DNA from 2 places in the Agromyces chromiiresistens genome. Region 2 is predicted to be linked to the other one. Evidence: predicted binding sites of a transcription regulator. Region 2 holds the regulator's gene; the other holds the start of a gene.
The links. Region 2 encodes HrcA, which represses chaperone genes, less so after heat shock. Its sites were predicted from a motif close to TTNGCACTCGNNNNNNNCGAGTGCNAA; they were not measured.
Positions count from the first base shown of each region.

Region 1 (3,404 bases), on a different contig from region 2:
GTGTCGGCGGGCTTCTCGCTCTCGGTCGACGACGGTGACCCGCCTGAGGTGCACGCGGTGAGCAGGAGGGTGCTGACGCCGACGATGGCGAGACCCGTCCAGGCTGCGCGCGCAGAACGCTTGGCCGAAGCCTTCGCGAAGACGCTCATGTTGCTCCTTGGGACTGAAGGAATTCGTTACACAATCAAGCGTCAGTCCTGACGCCGTTGATTGACAGTATTGCGGGCCCACCGCGGAAACAAGTCACCGCGGTCACAACCCGGTAACACCGGCCGGATCGTTACCGGGTCGACACCTGCGCGGCCTCCGACGCACGGAATCCGCGTCATGCGGCGTCATCCGCTGCGGATTCCGCCGTTCGGGACTCCGGCCGCCGAAGGTCCGCCGAAGTCCGTCAGACGGGCTCGGCGACGATCCGTCGCGCCGCACGGCCGCGACGCACGAGGTCGACGGTGAGCACGGCGAGCGCGACCCAGACGAGGGCGAACCCGATCCACCGCTCGGGCGGCATCGGCTCGCCGAGCACCGCGACGCCGACGATGAACTGGATGAACGGCGCGAAGTACTGGATGAACCCCATGTAGATGAGCGGCAGCCGCCGCGATGCCGCGGCGAACAGCAGCAGCGGCACCGCCGTGACGACGCCGGCGAGCGAGAGCAGCACCGCGTGCCAGGCCCCCTCGGTGCCCATCGTGAGACCTTCGGTCGCGGCGATCCACCACAGCTGCGCGGCAGCGACGGGCGCGAGCCAGAGCGTCTCGAGCGTGAGGCCCGACACGGCGTCGACCCTGGGGCCGACGCGCTTCTTGATGAGCCCGTAGAACCCGAACGAGAACGCGAGCAGCAGCGCGATCCAGGGGAACTGCCCGTGCCCGACCGCGAGCACGACGACCGCGACGATCGAGATGCCGACGGCCACCCACTGCGTCGGGTTGAGGCGCTCGCGCAGCACGAGCACCCCGAGGAAGATCGTCACGATCGGGTTGATGAAGTACCCGAGGGATGCCTCGACGACCTGCTCGTTCACCGCCGCGTAGACGTACGTCTCCCAGTTGACGAAGATCAGGGCGCCCGCCGCGGCCATCGTGAAGAGCACCCGGCGGTTGCGCAGGAGCGCGACGAACTTCGACCATCCGCGGGTGACGGTGATCAGCAGGGCGCAGAAGACGAGCGAGAGCAGGATGCGCCACGCGACGATCTCGACCGACCCGGTGGGCGCGAGCGCGATGAAGTAGATGGGGAGCACGCCCCAGAGCAGGTACGCGGAGATCGCGTAGCCGAGACCCGCTCGGCTGATCGCGCCGTGATCGGCGTGGGCTGAGCGGGAATTCACCGATCCAGCCTACGCCCGGCGGGCGACACCGCCGTTTCGGGGCACCCGTCGGGCCCCAGGAACGCCGAACGGCCCGGATACCGAGGCATCCGGGCCGATCGTGAAGGTTTCGGGTCGCTCAGCGAACGACGACCGCGAGCACGTCGCGGGCCGAGAGCACGAGGAAGTCCTCGCCACCGAACTTGACCTCGGTGCCGCCGTACTTCGAGTAGATGACCTTGTCGCCGACCGCGACGTCGAGCGGAACGCGGTTGCCGTTGTCGTCGATGCGACCGGGACCGACGGCGACGACCTCGCCCTCCTGCGGCTTCTCCTTCGCAGTGTCGGGGATGACGAGACCCGACGCGGTGGTCTGCTCGGCCTCGACCTGCTTGATGACGATGCGATCCTCGAGCGGCTTGATGGAAACCGACACGGTTACCCCTTTTCTAGACGAATGCCGTCTTTTGACGAAAGACTGGTTAGCAGCCTCGGAGCGAGAGTGCTAAGCCGAGTCTAGGCGCGTTCTGGCACTCGTGCAACGTGAGTGCCAGCGCCGTTCACGCGCGGCGAACACGAGCGACCGACGCGGCCGTGCGGGCCGCTCGTCCGGTGCTAGCGTTGCCGGGTGGAACGCTCCGACCTCGTCGAACTCCTCTCCCCCGAAGGCCTGCGCCTGCTCGACGAGCTGCCCGAGTGGGACTCGAAGGCCGACATCGTGAAGACCGTGGCCGAGCTGCGCCGGAGGGGCTACGCCGCCGGCCTCGTCGCGGCCGTGCTCAGCCAGTCGAAGCTGCGCGCGAAGGCTGCCGCGAAGTTCGGGCCGTTCGCCGCGCGCATGCTGTTCACCGAGCCCGGTCTCGAGCAGGCCACCCGGCTCCAGGTCGCCGCCCTCCACGCTGGTCGCTTCTCGCGCGCGGGCGTCCGCCACGTCGCCGACCTCGGCTGCGGCATCGGCGGCGACGCTTTGGCCATGGCCGCGATCGACCTCGAGGTCACCGCGGCCGAGGCCGACGAGGTCACCGCGGCGATCGCCGCCTACAACCTCACCCCGTTCCCCCAGGCGCGCGTCCTCCACGCTCGTGCCGAGGACGTCGCGCTGGGCGGCATCGACGGCGCCTGGCTCGATCCGGCGCGGCGCACCACGGCGGGCGGCACCACGACCCGCATCGCGGATGCCTCGGCGTACTCGCCGAGCCTGGACTTCGCCTTCGGGCTCGCCGAGCGGATGCCCGTCGGCGTGAAGCTGGGCCCGGGCACCGATCGCGACGTGATCCCCGCCGGTGCCGAGGCGCAGTGGGTCTCGGTCGACGGCGACGTCGTCGAGCTCGCCGTCTGGCTCGGCGTGCTCGCCCGACCGGGCGTCGGGCGATCTGCGCTCGTCATCCGCGGCGATGCCGCACACGAACTCGCCGCAGCGGCCGACAGCGAGGACGCCCCCGACGGCCCGCTCGGCGACTATCTCTACGAACCCGACGGTGCGGTCATCCGCGCACGGCTCATCGGCGATCTCGCGCGCGAGCACGGCGCCTGGATGCTGAGCCCGGGCATCGCGTACCTCACGGCCGACACGGCGTTCGACTCTCCGTTCGCCAGGGGCTTCCGCGTGATCGAACGGCTGCCGGCCGACGAGCGGGGCCTGCGCCAGTCGCTGCAGTCGCGCGGCGTCGGCACCGTCGAGATCAAGAAGCGCGGTGTCGACGTCGATCCGGCGACGCTGCGCACGCGGTTGAAGCTGCGCGGAACGGAACGGGCGACGATCGTGCTCACCCGCGAGCAGGGCCGGCACGTCGCGCTGCTCGTCGAACGGCTCGAACCCGCCGTCTGAGGCGCGCCCCGCGCAGGAGGACGGGTCTCGACACCCGTCGCGACGCTCAGACCGGCAGGGCGCCGAAGACGATCGCGTAGTAGCCGATCCAGACCGCGGAGAAGACGAGCCCGGCGAGCCCGGTGCCGATGCCCACGAAGGCGAGCGCGCGCCCGTGCTCCTCACGGCGCAGGCCCAGCACGCCGAAGACGATCGCGGCGATCGAGAGCGGCAGCATCCAGCCCACGAAGAGCGACGCCGCCGCGCCGATCACACCCGTGACGG
Region 1 covers NZ_JARFNL010000001.1:751,633-755,036, reverse strand. The annotation lists gene PX701_RS03395 (ABC transporter substrate-binding protein) at 1-149, opposite strand, end outside; gene rarD (EamA family transporter RarD) at 395-1,333, opposite strand; gene groES (co-chaperone GroES) at 1,452-1,748, opposite strand; gene PX701_RS03380 (class I SAM-dependent methyltransferase) at 1,941-3,140, shown strand; gene PX701_RS03375 (DUF4190 domain-containing protein) at 3,187-3,404, opposite strand, start outside.
Region 1: a site for HrcA is predicted at 1,840-1,866, ahead of groES (co-chaperone GroES). Genes of this name have one in related genera too.

Region 2 (3,404 bases):
GCGGCGATGATGCCGAAGACGATCGAGCAGATCCACGCCGCGGCGAGGATGATGAATCCGATCAGGATGAACGCGGTGATCCAGCCGACGACATAGGCGATGAGCAGCGTGATCTGGAAGTTCAGCGCCGTCGCCGCGTGGCCGCGGACGAACGGGCCCTTGTCCTTCAGGATGAGGTAGCCGATCAGCGACGGCAGGACGCCGAAGATGATGCCGCCGATCTGGATCAGCGTCGCCCAGAGCTTCTCGTCGGACGGGCTGAGCGGCTGGTTCTGCTCGTAGGGGTTCACGGGCGGGGGAGGTGGCGGGGTGCCCTCGGACATGGTCTCTCCTTGATCGGGCCGCCGGGCGGCGGCGGGTCGCTGTCATGCTGGCACAGACGAGCGCGCCGCGGAAGAGTTCCCGCGGCGCGCTCGGCAATGCGTCGTCGAACCGGCTACTTGATGAGGCGGATGGCGAAGGGGTACCGGTAGTGCACGCCGTCCTTCGCCTTGAGGTACGCGAGGATCGAGAACACGACGACGGTCACCCAGAGCGCGGTCGGCAGGAGCCACCCGACGTACCCCCAGAACCCGAAGGTCACGAGGGCCAGCACCATGTTCACGATCACGATCGCGACGTACGCGATGATCGCCGTGATCTGGAAGTTGAGGCCCTCCTTCGCCTCGACGTTCGTGAACGGGCCGCGGTCCTTGAACACGAGCCAGATGATGAGCGAGGGCAGCGGGCCGACGATGCCGCCGAGCTGGGCGAGCGAGCCCCAGAGCACGTCCTGGTCGTGTGCGAGGGGGGCGGCCGGCTGCGGCTCGGGGGCGGGGGGCGGCGGTGCGGAGTCGCTCATGGGCATGCCTTTCGGGGGCGGGAACGGTCGGGTGGAGGCGCGGGCCGCGGGAACGGGGGCGGCGCGCGGAACATCCATACGGTAGCGCCCCGGTGGGACCGCGGCAACGGCCGGGTCACGGGATGTCGCGATATGATTGGCACTCCGATCGATCGAGTGCCAAGCCGTGCAGAGGAAGCGAGGGCCATGGTCTCCGAACGCAGTCTCGCGGTGCTCCGCGCGATCGTGCAGGACTATGTCGCCTCGCGCGAACCCGTCGGCTCGAAGACGATCGTCGAACGCCACGCCTTCGGCGTCTCGGCCGCGACCATCCGCAACGACATGGCACTCCTCGAAGAGGAGGAGCTGATCGCGGCGCCGCACACGTCGTCGGGCCGCATTCCGACCGACAAGGGCTATCGCGTCTTCGTCGACCAGCTCACCGACGTGCGTCCGCTGAGCTCGGCGCAGCGACAGGCGATCGAGACCTTCCTCGGCGAGTCGAGCGACCTCGACGAACTGCTCGCCCGCACCGTTCGCCTCATCTCCCAGCTCACGAAGCAGCTCGCGGTCGTGCAGTACCCGAGCTTCTCGAGTGCACGGGTGCGTCACGTCGAGCTCGTCGCGCTCGCACCCTCCCGCGTGCTCTGCATCCTCATCGCCGACTCCGGCCAGGTCGAGCAGCGGCTCGCCGAACTCGCCGAACCGGTCGACGACGAGACGCTCGCGTCGCTCCGGCACCGCCTCAACGAGCTCGTCGCGGGCACCACGATGACGGATGCCTCGGAGCTGCTGTCGGGCGAGCTCGACGTCGTCGACCGGCGCCACGCCGCGGTGCTGCACACGCTCGCCGCGACGCTCGCCGACCAGGCACGCCAGCAGCGCAGCGACCGGCTGGTCGTCGCGGGTGCCGCGAACCTCGTGCGCACCGAACAGGACTTCGCCGGGTCGATCCTCGGGGTGATCGAGGCGATCGAGGAACAGGTCGTGCTGCTCAGGCTCTTCGGCGAGATGGCGACCGACGAGCACGCCGTCGCCGTTCGCATCGGCCGAGAGAACGCCTCGTTCGGTCTCGGCGAGACGTCGATCGTGTCGAGTGCGTTCGAGATCCCCGGGCGCGACATCTCGCGCCTCGGCGTCGTCGGGCCGACCCGAATGGACTATTCGAACAGCATGGCGGCCGTCCGCGCCGTCGCCCGATACCTCTCCCGCACGCTCGGCGAGAACTGACCAGCCGCCGTCCGAACCGACCGGCGCAACCGAAAGGACAAGCCCTCCGTGGCCGACCACTACGAGGTCCTCGGCGTCTCCCGCGACGCCACCCCCGACGAGATCAAGAAGGCGTACCGCCGCCTCGCGCGAGAACTCCACCCCGACGTGAACCCGGGCGCCGAGGCATCCGAGCGCTTCAAAGAGGTGACCCACGCGTACGACGTGCTGAGCGACCCCAAGCAGCGCCAGCAGTACGACCTCGGCGGCGGCCAGGGCGGCTTCGGCGGCCAGAACTTCGGCGGCTTCGGCGACATCTTCGAGACGTTCTTCGGTGCCGGCCAGCAGAGCCGTGGCCCGCGGTCGCGTCGTGAGCGCGGCCAGGACGCCCTGATCCGCGTCGAGGTCGGCCTCGACGAGGTGATCTTCGGCACCCATCGCGACATCGAGGTCGACACGGCCGTGCGCTGCGAGACCTGCCAGGGGTCGTGCTGCCAGCCGGGCACCTCGCCCGTCACGTGCGACATCTGCCACGGCAGCGGCCAGATCCAGCGCCAGGTGCGCTCGCTCCTCGGCAACGTGATGACCTCGAGCCCGTGCGGCACCTGCCGCGGCTACGGCACGATCATCGCCACGCCCTGCATCACCTGCCAGGGCCAGGGGCGCGTGCGCGCACGTCGTACGGTGCCGGTCGACATCCCTGCGGGCGTCGACACGGGTGTTCGCCTGCAGATGCCGGGCTCCGGCGAGGCCGGCCCCGCCGGTGGACCGAACGGCGACCTCTACCTCGAGATCAAGGTCAAGAACCACGAGGTGTTCAGCCGCAACGGCGACGACCTGCTCGCGACCCTCGAGGTCGCGATGACCGACGCCATCCTCGGAACGGACGCGACGATCCCCGGTCTCGACGGCGACGTCGAGCTCGAGGTGAAGGCCGGCACGCAGAGCGGCGAGATCCTGACCGTGAAGGACCGCGGGGTCACCAAGCTCCGCGGCAACGGCCGCGGCGACCTCAAGATCGGCGTGCAGGTCGTCACGCCGACGAAGCTGTCGTCGAAGGAGCGCGATCTGATCTCGCAGTTCGCGGCGTCGAAGCGGTCGCCCGAGCCCGAGCTCAGCCACTTCCAGCAGGGGCTGTTCGCCCGGCTCCGCGACCGGTTCCTCGGCTGAGCGGAGTCCGCAGATGAGCAGCCTGTACCTCGACGAGTCCCTCGACCTCGGCGCGCTCGCCCCGGGCGCGGAGGTGCGGCTCACGGGCGACGAGGCGCGGCACGCCGTTACCGTCGCGCGCATCCGCACGGGCGAGCGCATCGCGATCGGCGACGGGCGCGGGGTGATCGTCCGTGGCTCGGTCGTCGCGACCGAGCCCCGCGAG
Region 2 covers NZ_JARFNL010000003.1:223,541-226,944, reverse strand. The annotation lists gene PX701_RS06980 (DUF4870 domain-containing protein) at 1-323, opposite strand, end outside; gene PX701_RS06975 (DUF4870 domain-containing protein) at 437-841, opposite strand; gene hrcA (heat-inducible transcriptional repressor HrcA) at 1,028-2,050, shown strand; gene dnaJ (molecular chaperone DnaJ) at 2,099-3,199, shown strand; gene PX701_RS06960 (16S rRNA (uracil(1498)-N(3))-methyltransferase) at 3,213-3,404, shown strand, end outside.